One region of the Amycolatopsis sp. NPDC041971 genome, then DNA from elsewhere that is predicted to be linked to it. Evidence: riboswitches for the same ligand, from Rfam matches in the RefSeq annotation. Region 1 holds a riboswitch; each other region holds the start of a gene.

Region 1 (4,204 bases):
TCGACCGACGCCGCCGCGGTCTTCTCCGTGCTGAGATCGGCGGGCATCGGCAAACGGCTCGTCGGCGCGCTGGAGATCGAGTCGGGGATCAACGACGCCCCGGCCTACATCGCCGTCGTCGTCCTGGCCGAGGGGACGACCATCGACTGGTCGCTACCGCTGCTGGTGGTCTACGAACTCGGCGCCGGGCTGGTGATCGGCCTGGCCTTCGGCTGGGGCGGGGCGTTCGCGCTGCGCCGGGCGGCGCTTCCCGCCACCGGCCTTTATCCGCTGGCCACGGTCGCGGTCTGCGTCGTGGCGTACTCGAGCGGGCAGCTCGCCCACGCGTCGGGACTGCTCGCCACCTACGTCGCGGCCCTGGTGCTCGGGAACTCGAAGCTGCCGCACCGGTCGGACACACTGTCCTTCGCCGAGGGGCTCGGCTGGCTCGCGCAGATCGGGCTGTTCGTGCTGCTGGGCCTGTTCGCCTCGCCGAGCAGGATCCTCGAAAGCCTGGTTCAGGGCCTGGTCGCGGGTGCGGTCGTGCTGTTGCTCGCCCGTCCGTTGTCGGTGGTGCTCTCGGCGCTGCCGTTCAAGATCCCTTGGCGAGAACAGGTGTTCCTCTCCTGGGCGGGCTTGCGCGGGGCGGTCCCGATCGTGCTCGCGCTGATCCCCTTGTCGTCCGGGGTGCCCGGCGCGCAGGAACTGGTCGACGCGGTGTTCGTGCTGGTCATCGTGCTGACGTTGCTTCAGGGCGCGACCCTGACCCCGCTCGCCCGAGTGCTCGGACTCGCCCAGCACTCCGAAGCGCATGAGATCGAGGTCGACTCGGCGCCACTCGACGAGATGGGCGCGGAGCTGCTGCAGGTCCGTATCCACTCCGGCTCCAAGATGCACGGCGTCTACCTGGCCGAACTGCGGCTGCCGGTGGGGGCGACGATCAGCCTCCTCGTCCGCGACGGCACAGGCTTCACGCCCAACAAGGACACCCGGCTCCAGGAACGTGATCAGTTACTCGTCGTGACCACCGCCGAGGCCCGCGACGTGGCCGAACGACGCCTGCGGGCCGTCGACCGCGCTGGTCGCCTGGCCAGGTGGAAGGGCGAATCCGGCCAGTAGGTCACGATCGGCACCGGCTGTTCGTCGGTTGATCTCAGAAAGTTCTTCCTTTTCGTCCTCCTTTTGGATTACCTTCCCGGCAATCGACTCCATCGAATGGGTGAGTGTCGCGGGATAAGGAGTACGCAAGGTGACGAAACTTCCTGTGCGGTTCGCCGGTCTGGGGGTCACTGCTGCACTCGTCGGGGTGGTTCTCGCCGCGCCGACCGCAGCCGCGGCCGACGCGTTCCCGGCGTTCGGATTGCCCTTCGGTACGGGCCAGTCGGTCTACTCGGCGGGGATCCACTCGGACAACGGGACCTCCGGCGTGAAGAACGCCATCGACTTCAGCCCCGGCGACAGGACCGTTCGCGCCCCGCTGGCGGGCACGGTCCGGATCCAGCACTGCGACGGCGGCGACTGGGTGACCGTCGACCACGACGGCGGCCGGCGGACCGGGTACTACCACCTGGAAGGCATTTCGGTCACCGACGGCCAGAAGGTCGCTCCTGGCGACGCCCTCGGCCGGACCGGTAACGCGCTGCCCTGCGGTGGCAGCAGTACCGGCGCCCACGTGCACTTCACCCTCTGGACCCTGCCGACGGCCGCCGCGCGGGGCGGCGACTCGCGCGACTTCGGCGTCGGCGCGGGCAACTGGAACGGCATGTCCTACGACGAGGTCTCGACCAAGGTCGCGCAGGCCTACGGCGAGCCCATCGACGGCAAGACCTTCGGCGGCTGGCAGTTCACCGCGGGCACCGATCAGTACTCGGGGACCGCGACTGAGGTGTCCTCCCGCGCGACCGTCCCCCTGCCCGGCCGATTCCACGTCTGACCTCTCGCATTTAGTCCTCTGGATGCGGTACTTGCACGCGCATCTATCGCAACTAGAGGACTAAATGCGGGGGTTCTCTTCGGTTACGGAACGCGTGACCGGCGTCTCAACATGCGGACGAGGGGTGGCTCGATCGCCCGCCCATCCGCTAACTTCGTCCGTAGGTCACGAGTGTCAGCGTCAAGCCCCGGCTAGCTGACCGGCAACCCTCCTTCCGCGGTGGGGTGCCCCGGGTGAGGACCTGGCTCGTCGCGTGGTGCGACGGGCAAGCGCGGGATCCTCGCCGGGTCCCCTGGCCCGGAGGATGACGATGACACTCGCTCTCGAACGCACGAACACCCCCGCCGCTGTCGCGGAAACCGTGGCCACGCATGAAATCCCGACGGTCGCGTGCGCCGATCTGCGGGTTCCGCTGGTGACCGGTGGCGAGATCGGATACGCGAACCTCGACCACGCGGCGAGCGCTCCCTGTCTGGACAAGGTGCGGGCCGCGGTCGACGAATTCCTGCCCTGGTACGCCAGCGTGCACCGCGGGGCCGGGTTCGCGTCGCAGGTCTCCACCAAGCTTTACGAGCGCACGCGGGGAATCCTGCGGAACTTCGTCGACGCGCGGTCGACCGACGCCGTCGTGTTCACCCGCAACACCACCGATTCCTTCAACCTTCTCGCGCGCAGCCTGCCGAAGCACACGTCGGTCGTCGTGTTCGACACCGACCACCACGCCGCGCTGCTGCCATGGAGGGGCCCGAACGTCCGCCGGGTCCAGACCCCTCGCACCCGCCTCGCCGCGGTGTCCGCTGTGGACGAAGCGCTCGCGGACTGCCCGCAGGGCCCGCGGCTGGTCGTCATCACCGGCGCGTCCAACGTGACCGGGGAACTGTTGCCGGTCAAGGAGATCACCGCGGTCGCGCGGCGGCACGGCGCCCGGATCGCGCTCGACGCGGCGCAGCTCGCGCCCCATCGCAAGATCTCCGTGCGCGAACTTGACGTCGACTACGTCGCGCTGTCGGGCCACAAGCTGTACGCGCCTTTCGGGGCCGGCGCGCTGATCGGCCGCGCCGACTGGCTGCGCGCCGCTCAGCCGTACCTCGCCGGTGGCGGCGCGACGAAGCTCGTCAACCGTGACTCCGAAAACCTCGGCGTGGTCTGGAATTCCGGCCCCGAGCGGCACGAAGCCGGTTCTCCCAACACCGTCGGCGTCCACGCGCTCGGTGTCGCCTGCGAGACACTGGCTGAGAACTGGGACGCGATCGTCGCTCACGAAGACGAACTGCTGGCGCGGCTGCGTCGCGGTCTCGCCGCCGTTCCCGGATTCGCCGAACTGCGGCTGTTCGACGCTCCGGTCGACAGGGTCGGCACGCTCAGCTTCGTCGTCGACGGCTTCGACCCGGGCTGGCTCGCCGCCGTCCTTTCGGCGGAGTACGGCATCGGCGTGCGGGACGGCGCGTTCTGCGCGCACATCGCGACCAAACGGCTGATCTCCGCAGCCGGTTCGACCGGACAGCAGGCAGTCCGGGTCAGCCTCGGCCTCGGTAGCACCACCGAACATGTGGACCGCCTCGTGCTGGCGCTGCGTCAGATCGTCGCCCGCGGCGCGCGCTGGCAGTACGAGAAGCCCGAGGGCCGCTGGGTGCCGGAGAACGATCCGCGGGAGCTTCCCCCGTTCTGCGCCTGACCCACTACCCTCACCCCGCATGGGGAACGAACGACCGCGTTACTGGTTTCCGCTGGCGTTGCTGGGATTCGCCCAGCTGGTGGTGGTGGCCGTGGCCTTCGGCGGACCGTGGTCCGGGGGCTGGTTCGCCTACGCGCCTGGTACAGACCAGCGGCATTCCTACGGATATGTGGGCTTCTCTGGGGTCGAGATGAGCCGCGAGTACGCGACCACGCTGGACATGTCGTTCTCCGGCGTCGGCCGGAACGACGGCTGGCTGTTCGCCGTCCTCGCGGTCTATCTCGGCACGGTGTTGTTCTATGCCTTCCGGGCGAAGACCGTGCGGTGGTGGAAGGTCGCCGCGATCGCGCTCGGCGGACTGGTCGCCATCGTGCTGGCTGATCTGGTCGGCTACTGGGAATTCGACATGGACGGCGACACGCGGAGCGCGGTTTTGCTGACGCTTGGCCTGGTCCTGCTCGCCTGGCTGGAGCGCAGCGTGCTGGTGCTAGTCGTGGCCGCGGCGTTCGTGCTCTGCGCGGTCGTGCTCGCGCGAGGACAGCTCGCGCTGGTGCTGTCGTCGCTGGTCGCGCTCGCCGGGGCGTTCGCGGCCCTGTTGAGCAGGCCGAAGACAGCCG
Region 2 (4,204 bases), on a different contig from region 1:
ATCATTACCCTCCGGGGGCGCCGACCTGCGCGTATCACACTGGAGTGGGATAGGTGTCAGTTCGAAACGCCACAAGGATGATGGGGACGGGATCACGTCGGCCCCCTGTCTGAGGGGTTGAGCTGTTCCCACTCCTCGCGGAGCACCCCGTAGACGACGGCGTCGTGCACGCCGCCGGACCAGCGTCGGGCGCGCCGGAACCGGCCTTCTTCAACGAAACCCAGCCGCCGTCCGACGGCGATCATTCCCGGGTTGCCCGAGAACGTCGCGAAGTCCAAGCGCAGCGCGTCGGTGCGGGAGAACAAGTAAGTCGTCCACAAGCGCAAGGCCTCGGTGCCGAATCCGCCGCCCCAGTACTGCTCGTCGTAGATGACCAGCCCCATCCGGCGCCAGTCGGTCTGCCTGCTTTCCCAGTACCAGCTGACCCGGCCGATCACCCTGCCGCCGCCCACATCGCACACGGCGAGGCTGGCGCGGGGATCGGGCCCTTCGGCCTTGGCGGCGGTAAGTTCGATCGCCGTGGATTCGGCGGCCGCCGCGGTCGGGGTGCCGAAGTAGGGCCCGTTGGTCTTGTGCCAAGGTCGCGCGGGATCGAGCAGGTCTTCGAGTGATCGGAGATCGGACGGCCGCCAGCCACGCAGCCGGACTTTGTCACCTTCGAGTACGACGTCGTCCACCGGCCAATCGTGGCTTGCCGCGGCTGACTACGATCGTCGGGTGACTGAACTGCTCGGCCCTGCGGAGATCAGGGCGCTTGCGGCCGAGCTGGACGTACGTCCGACCAAGAAGCTCGGCCAGAACTTCGTGCACGATCCCAACACGGTGCGCCGCATCGTCGATCTTTCCGGGGTCGGCGAAGGTGACGTCGTGCTGGAAGTCGGGCCGGGCCTCGGCTCGCTGACCCTCGGCCTGCTCGCGACCGGTGCCGAGGTCGTCGCGGTCGAGATCGATCCCGTGCTGGCGGGGCGGCTGCCGGACACCGTGGCCGAACGAGGCGGGGCCGAAAGGCTGAAGGTGGTCGGTGCGGACGCTTTGCGGATCACGGCGGACGACCTGCCCGCACAGCCGACCGCGCTCGTCGCGAATCTGCCGTACAACGTCGCGGTTCCCGTCGTGCTTCACCTGCTCGCCGAGTTACCGTCGCTGACCAGCGGTCTCGTGATGGTCCAGACCGAGGTCGCGGACCGAATGGCGGCAGGCCCGGGAAGCCGGACTTACGGCGTGCCCAGCGTCAAACTGGCGTGGTACGGGAAGACGCGCAAGGTCGCCGCGGTGCCTCGCGCGGTGTTCTGGCCGGTTCCGAATGTGGACTCCGCACTGGTCGCTTTCGAGCGGGGCGAAGTGGTGTCGTCCGTCGACCGGGAGCGGCTGTTCGCGGTGGTGGACGCCGCCTTCTCGCAACGGCGGAAGACTTTGCGTGCCGCATTGGCGTCATGGGCCGGTTCCGCCGAACGCGCGGGGGAGTTGCTCGAAAAGGCGGGGATCGACCCCAAGACCCGCGGCGAGCAGCTGGATGTCCACCAGTTCGCTCGGATCGCCACGGCGGCCGGCTGACGGCTGCGGCAGGTGTGACCGGCACCGCGCGGACCTGAGCTGGTCAAGGTCAGCACGAGTGCGTAAGTCCTCTTCTCGATTTGCCTGCGCCGGACCCGTCTTGGCAGGCAGCGCCCCTGTCGCGGTCTACGGACGTCTCACTCTGTCTCAGAATATGGACCCCGCATCCTGTATGATGGACGCGACCAGACGTGTGATCTGCGCCTACGCGCTTGCTTTCATCCAGTGGGATCGGTTTTACTCAGTGAACCATCCCGAGCGACTGAGAGACCTGGCTCGCCGAAGTCGCAGCAACCACCCTCCACAGGGCAGGTGCTACAGCCAGGACCGATGGAGGCTGTGCCTAATGAACAGGGTCACCCACCCGCTCCTGCTGACCAGGCGACGTGTCGTCGATGAAGGTCGCCGCACGGTAAGTGCGTGTCGACGCTCCACCGTTACTGCCTGAGTCCTTCCCCTTATCTCTGAATCCGTCCGTTCCGGACGGTTACTCGGTGACGGTCGGCGCGCTCGAAAGAAGCAGCGCCCCATGTGCATGGAGCCCTTCGTGATCACTGTCGAAAACCTGTCCAAATCCTTTCCCCTCAACGGAAATCCCGTCGTCGCCCTGCGTGATGTGAGCGTGGACATCCAAGCGGGCTCGCTTTTCGGAGTCGTGGGTCCGGCCGGCTCCGGCAAGTCGACCCTCGCTCGCTGCATCGGCCTTCAGGAGCGCCCCGACCGCGGGGTCGTCCGGCTCGACGGCCTCAACACCGGAACTCTCGACGGCCGTCGTCTGCGCGAGATCCGCCGCCAGGTCGGTGTCGTAAGCACCAAACCGGAATTGCTCGCCGAGCGCACCATCGCCGGCAACATCGCTTCGCCGCTCGAACAGCTGGGCCTCGACGGGCCACAGCGCCGCAATCGGGTCGGCAACCTGCTCGACCTGGTCGGGCTCACCCCCCGGGCGGGACAGCGGCCGGGCGACCTGACCGAGGGGCAGTTGCGGCGGGTGGCCATCGCCAAGGCTCTCGCCGCCGGGCCCTCCGTGCTCTTGGCCGACGACCCGACCGCGGGTGTGCAGCCCGAGGAGTCCGGCGCGGTTCTGACCGTGCTCGATCGTGCGCGTGCCGAGCTCGGAGTCACCGTATTGCTCACCACTCCCGACGCCGGCGTGGTCCGCCGTGTCTGTGACGACGTCGCGGTCCTGGAGGCCGGGGCGATCATCGAACGGGGAACCGTGCTCGACTTGGTCTCCGACCCGAACAGCCGGACCGCACAGGCGCTCCTTCCCGCGATCGAGACCGGGCGGGCGCAGGCCTCGAAGTACGACCGCGCGGTGGACGTCGTGCTCGTCGGCTTCGCTTCGGTCGGTGCGCTGCTGCCGGAAGCCGCCGGTCGTTTCGACGTCGAACTTGCCACCATCGGCGGCGGTCTGACCCGGATCGGTGACACGCCGGTCGGCCGGTTCCGCCTCGGTGTGCGTGGTGAGCGCGCGGACGCCGCGCTCGCCTGGATCGCCGAACGCGGCGGCCACGTGACCCACCCGGTCCGCGGACCGCAGGGCGTCGCCGCCTGATTCCTCCGCGAACGGGCCGCTCAGGACGAAACCTGTCCGGGCGGCCCGTTTCGTGCTTGCCTCGTCCTGTTCTCTTTTCTCCTGGTGACAGCACAAGTGAAGCGGCCACGTAGTCTTGACTGGTGCTCGCCGTCGTACCGCCCCCAGTGACCGTCAGGGTCCCCGCCAAGGTCAACCTGCACCTCTCGGTCGGTGACGTACGCCCGGATGGCTACCACGAGCTGGTGACCGTGTTCCACGCGCTTTCCCTGACCGACGAGGTGACCGTCGCGGTCACTGAAGACCCCGGCGTCGAGGTCTACGGCGAAGGTGAAGGCGTTGTGCCGACAGGGGCCAACAACCTCGCCTGGAAGGCGGCACAGGCACTGGCCGCGCACGTCGGCAAGGCGGACGGCGAATCCAAGGTCCGAGTGGTGCTGCGCAAAGGCATTCCGGTCGCGGGCGGGATGGCCGGTGGCAGCGCCGACGCGGCCGCGACCCTGGTGGGCCTCGCGTCGCTTTGGAAGCTCGACATCTCCCGCGACGAGCTGGCGGGTATCGCCGCGAAGCTCGGCAGTGACGTTCCTTTCGCGCTCTACGGTGGAACCGCGTTGGGTACCGGCCGAGGCGAGGAGCTGGTGCCGGTCTTGTCGCGGCACACGTTCCACTGGGTTCTGGCCTTCGACCAGCGTGGTCTTTCGACTCCACGGGTGTTCGGCGAACTGGACAGGTTGCGTGAAGAGGGCAGCCCGCCGCGGATCGGTTCGCACACTCCGGTGGTCGAGGCGCTGGCGTCCGGTGATCCGCGGCAGCTGGCGCTGCTTCTCGGCAATGACCTGCAGGCGGCCGCTGTCTCGTTGCGTCCGGGACTACGGCGCACGTTGCGGGCCGGGGTCAACGCGGGCGCGCTCGCCGGCACCGTGTCCGGATCCGGGCCGACCTGCGCCTTCCTGTGCGCGGACGCGCAGTCGGCCGTCGAGATCGCCGCGGAACTGTCCGGTGCGGGGGTCTGTCGCACGGTGCGTGTCGCGCACGGGCCGGTCCCCGGAGCCCGGCCGGTCGGCGGGGATGACGCGCCGCGGCCGGCGCCGCCTCGGGTGCACGCATGAGGGT
Region 3 (4,204 bases), on a different contig from region 1:
GGAGATGCCGTAGCCCTCGCCACCGGCGAGCCGGGCAGGGCGGTCCTGGTCGACACCGGGCCGGAACCGGGGCCGGTCGACGAATGCCTGAGCAGGCTCGGCGTGGATCGCGTTCCGTTGATCGTGCTGAGTCATCTGCACGCCGACCACATCGGCGGCCTCGAATCCGTCTTCGAGGGCAGGTCGGTCGGTGCGGTCGCCGTCGGCCCTGGCAGGGCTCCCGCCTGGGCGTGGCAGCAGGTCGCGGACGAAACCGCACGCCGCGGGATTCCCCTGCTGGAGCTGGGGATCGGGCAACGGCTGGACTGGCCGGGGCTGACGCTGGACGTGCTGGGACCTCGGTATGTCACCCGGCGATCGGTCCTCGAACAGGACGGCACGGTGATCAACAACGGTTCGGTCGTCCTGCGCGCCGGGACCCCGGCGGGCCGGTTGCTGCTGACGGGCGACGTCGAGCTCGCCGCGCAGACCGACCTGATGGCCGAGGGTACCGATCTGCACGCCGAGATCCTGAAGGTCCCGCATCACGGAAGTCGTTACACGGCACCGGATTTTCTCAACGCCGTCGCGCCGAGGGTGGCGTTGGTGAGTGTCGGTGCCGGAAACACCTACGGCCATCCGAACAAGTCCACTTTGGACAACCTGGCCGCCGTCGGTGCGTCGATCGCCAGAACGGACACAGACGGCGACACCGCGGTCGTCGCCGACGCGCGGGGACTCGCGTTGCTGCGCCGGGGTGAGCCTCGCGGCCCGCCTCGTTCTTGAGGCGGGCCGGGCGGGGACTCAGATGCCGAGTGCTTCGCGGACCGCGTCGGCCGAGGCGCTGACGGTGGCCTTCGGGCCGATCTTGTCCTCGACGGCGTCGAGGGTCTTCAGGCCGTCGCCGGTGATCAGCAGGACGATCTCCTCGTCCGGGTTGAGCTTGCCGGTCTCGATGAGCTTCTTGGCCGTCGCGACGGTGACACCACCGGCGGTCTCGGTGAAGACGCCCTCGGTGCGGGCGAGCAGCCGGATGCCCTCGACGACCTCTTCGTCGGTGACGTCTTCGATCGCGCCGCCGGTGCGGTTCACCACGTCGAGGACGTAGGGGCCGTCGGCAGGGTTGCCGATCGCGAGCGACCGGGCGATCGTGTCCGGCTTGACCGGCTGGACGACGTCGTGGCCCGCGCGGAAGGCCGCCGAGACAGGGGAGCAGCCGGTGGCCTGCGCGCCGAACACCTTGTACGGCGTCTCGTCGACGAGACCGAGCTGCCCGAACTCGCGGAAACCCTTGTCCACCTTGGTGAGCTGGGAACCGGAGGCGATCGGCACCACGATCTGGGAGGGAAGCCGCCAGCCGAGCTGTTCGGCGACCTCGAAGGCCAGCGTTTTGGAGCCTTCGGAGTAGTAGGGCCGGACGTTCACGTTGACGAACGCCCAGCTCTCCTGCTCGGCGGCGAGCTGGGTGGCGAGCCGGTTCACGTCGTCGTAGTTGCCGTCCACCGCGATCAGGTCGCCGTCGTACACGGCGGTCGTGAGGATCTTCGCGCGCTCGAGGGTCTTCGGGATCAGCACGACCGACCGCCAGCCGGCGCGGGCCGCCGCGGCGGCGACGGCGTTGGCCAGGTTGCCGGTCGACGGACAGGCGAGCACGTCGAAGCCGAATTCGCGGGCGGCGGCCAGCGCGACAGCGACCACGCGGTCCTTGAACGAGTGCGTCGGGTTGCCGGTGTCGTCCTTGACCCAGACCTTCTTGGCACCCAAGGCTTTCGCGAGCCTGTCGGCCTGGATGAGCCGGGTGGCGCCGGGTTCGGTGTTGGGGATTTCTTCGACGTTCGAGGGAACGGGAAGGAGTTTCTTGTAGCGCCAGATGTTCTTCGGTCCGGCTTCGATGTCCTCGCGGCGCACGCGGCCGAAGTCGTAAGCGACTTCCAGCGGCGAGAAGTCCTCGGCGGAAACGAATTCGGGGGCGAGCGGCTGCCGGTGTCCCTCTTCCTTCGACACCAGTTCGACGGCCGGTCCGAGATCCGGGGTCTTGGTGGTGGAGGTCGTGCCGAGGGTTGCGGTCATCGCGAGGTTCCTTCCTCATCTGCCCCGCCGTGGCGGGCCGGAATTGGCACCGTGTTCGTCAGCTATCCCGCGATCGCGGAATGACAGGCTGACGCCGGTTGCCGGGGCTTCGTCGGGCCGTTCCCTCTGCCCCTCTGGATGAGCGGTATTCGATTGTCGGCACGCGTGTGATCGCGTCGCCTCGCCAACACCGTACGACATGAGGCTCAGGTGAGGCCACCGTGCCCGGAACACATCACCGGACAAAGCACACGAGAGGACGAGTGGCAGGATCGTCACCGTGACGACGCAAGCTTCCGCCCCATCGCCGCTGGTCCTGGTTCTCGGTGAGGAAGAGCTGCTGATCGAACGCGCGGTCCGCAGCGCTTCGGACGCGGCCAAAGCGGCCGACCCGACGGCGGATCTCACCCGGATCCGGGTGTCGGACCTCACAGTCCCGGCACTCGCGGAGATGGTGAGCCCTTCGCTGTTCGCCGAAGAGAGGGTGATCGTCCTCGAATCCGCGCACGACATTTCGCAGGAGCTCGCCGACGGGGTGATGGCCTACGTCAAAGCGCCCGCCGATGGCATCGTGCTCGTCGTCGTGCACAGCGGAGGCGGCCGGAGCAAAGCCGCGAAGGGACTTCCCGCCGCCTTGAAGAAGGCTGGGGCGGAGGTCGTCGAGTGCCCGAAACTGACCAAGGCCGCTGAGCGGGAATCCTTTGTCCGCAACGAGGTCCGCCGGGTCGGCGGGAAGATCGACGGGGCGGCCGTGCTCGCGCTGATCGACGCCGTCGGCTCGGATCTGCGGGAGTTGTCGTCGGCCGCGACCCAGCTCGTCGCGGACGCGGGCGGAACGGTCGACGAGCAGGCGGTCCGCCGCTACCACCGGGGCCGCGCGGACGTGAACGGGTTCGCCGTCGCCGAGAAGGCCGTCGCCGGTGACAAGGCCGCGGCGCTCGAGTCGCTACGCTGGGCGATGCAATTGGGCGTGCCGCACGTGCTGGTCGCCGACGCTCTCGCCGACGCGGTCCGGACGATCGCGCGGGTGTCGGGTGCCGGTCGCGGGAATCCGAACCAGATGGCCGGCGAGCTGGGGATGCCGCCGTGGAAGGTACGCAAGGCGCAGGGGCAGGCCCGCGGCTGGGGTCAGGACGGGCTCGCCACCGCGATGCGGGTGGTCGCCCGGCTCAACGCCGAGGTCAAGGGGGTCGCGGCCAACCCCGAGTACGCGTTGGAGCGTGCCGTCCTGGAAGTCGTCGACGCCCACGGCACAAGCCGCTGAACATGGCGAAGGGCCCCGGCGACTCGCGTCGCCGGGGCCCTTCGAAAGCCGATCAGAGAGAGTTCGCGCGCTTCGCGAGCGCGGACTTCTTGTTGGCGGCCTGGTTGGCGTGGAGAACGCCCTTGGTGACGGCCTTGTCCAGCTTCTTGGCCGCGTCCTTCTGCAGCTCCAGGGCCTTGGCCTTGTCGCCGGCGTCGGCGGCCTCGCGGAACTTGCGGATCGCGGTCTTCACCGAGGACCGGATCGCCTGGTTGCGCTGACGCGCCTTCTCGTTGGTGGTGATGCGCTTGATCTGCGACTTGATGTTGGCCACGTGGGCGCTCCTCTTGCATCTCTCGGTGGTTTCGCCGCCGCGCTGTGACCGGCCCAGCGCGCTCGCGAGAGCGGCGCGGGTTTCCTCCATGACGGAATGCCACACGACGGTGAAAGGCAAGCTTAACAGCCGCCCCGGGGCTGCTCGCGGCCACCTGGGGAGGGGTGCTTCCGGTACCGTGAAGATCGTAGTGCCTAGGGTTCCGCCGCCTGCCTGTTCCGCGAAACACACAATCAGGGCAGAAGGGACAGGTCCGAGCGGCACCATCGGCGGAGCCGGAAGCGCCGCCGTTCATCTGACGGGACAAAAGCCTGGAGGACCGGTGTTTTCCGCTTGGGCGGAAAACGGGAAAGGTCCGCCGTGAACGCCACCGCTCTGTCCTTGGTCATCATCGCCGCCGTCATCCACGCGGGCTGGAATCTGGCGGCCAAGCGGATCCGCCGTGGCGGAGCCCGGTTCGTGTGGGCTTATTACAGCTTCTCCGCGATTCTTCTCTTGCCCGTCATGGCGGTCGCGCTGGCACTGGCGCCGCAACGTCCACAGTGGACTTGGCTGTTCGCCGCCGTGGTCACGGCGGT

What was found. Region 1 has a riboswitch for S-adenosylmethionine ahead of ACZ6DT_RS23785 (aminotransferase class V-fold PLP-dependent enzyme). Riboswitches for the same ligand answer to the same signal wherever they lie in the genome.
Region 2: linked by a shared signal. The riboswitch ahead of ACZ6DT_RS21720 (methionine ABC transporter ATP-binding protein) and the one ahead of ACZ6DT_RS23785 (aminotransferase class V-fold PLP-dependent enzyme) in region 1 are both predicted to bind S-adenosylmethionine.
Region 3: linked by a shared signal. The riboswitch ahead of thrC (threonine synthase) and the one ahead of ACZ6DT_RS23785 (aminotransferase class V-fold PLP-dependent enzyme) in region 1 are both predicted to bind S-adenosylmethionine.

What each region holds. Positions count from the first base shown of each region.
Region 1 covers NZ_JBVJCE010000012.1:169,985-174,188, forward strand. Annotated here, with positions in the region: gene ACZ6DT_RS23775 (potassium/proton antiporter) at 1-1,098, shown strand, start outside; gene ACZ6DT_RS23780 (M23 family metallopeptidase) at 1,229-1,912, shown strand; SAM riboswitch class IV at 2,076-2,190, shown strand; gene ACZ6DT_RS23785 (aminotransferase class V-fold PLP-dependent enzyme) at 2,223-3,587, shown strand; gene ACZ6DT_RS23790 (hypothetical protein) at 3,607-4,204, shown strand, end outside.
Region 2 covers NZ_JBVJCE010000011.1:39,337-43,540, reverse strand. Annotated here, with positions in the region: gene ACZ6DT_RS21730 (GNAT family N-acetyltransferase) at 93-677, opposite strand; gene rsmA (16S rRNA (adenine(1518)-N(6)/adenine(1519)-N(6))-dimethyltransferase RsmA) at 718-1,554, shown strand; SAM riboswitch class I at 1,801-1,891, shown strand; gene ACZ6DT_RS21720 (methionine ABC transporter ATP-binding protein) at 2,102-3,112, shown strand; gene ACZ6DT_RS21715 (4-(cytidine 5'-diphospho)-2-C-methyl-D-erythritol kinase) at 3,235-4,200, shown strand.
Region 3 covers NZ_JBVJCE010000016.1:62,747-66,950, forward strand. Annotated here, with positions in the region: gene ACZ6DT_RS28230 (ComEC/Rec2 family competence protein) at 1-765, shown strand, start outside; gene thrC (threonine synthase) at 784-2,049, opposite strand; SAM riboswitch class I at 2,062-2,194, opposite strand; gene holA (DNA polymerase III subunit delta) at 2,330-3,313, shown strand; gene rpsT (30S ribosomal protein S20) at 3,366-3,626, opposite strand; gene ACZ6DT_RS28250 (EamA family transporter) at 3,987-4,204, shown strand, end outside.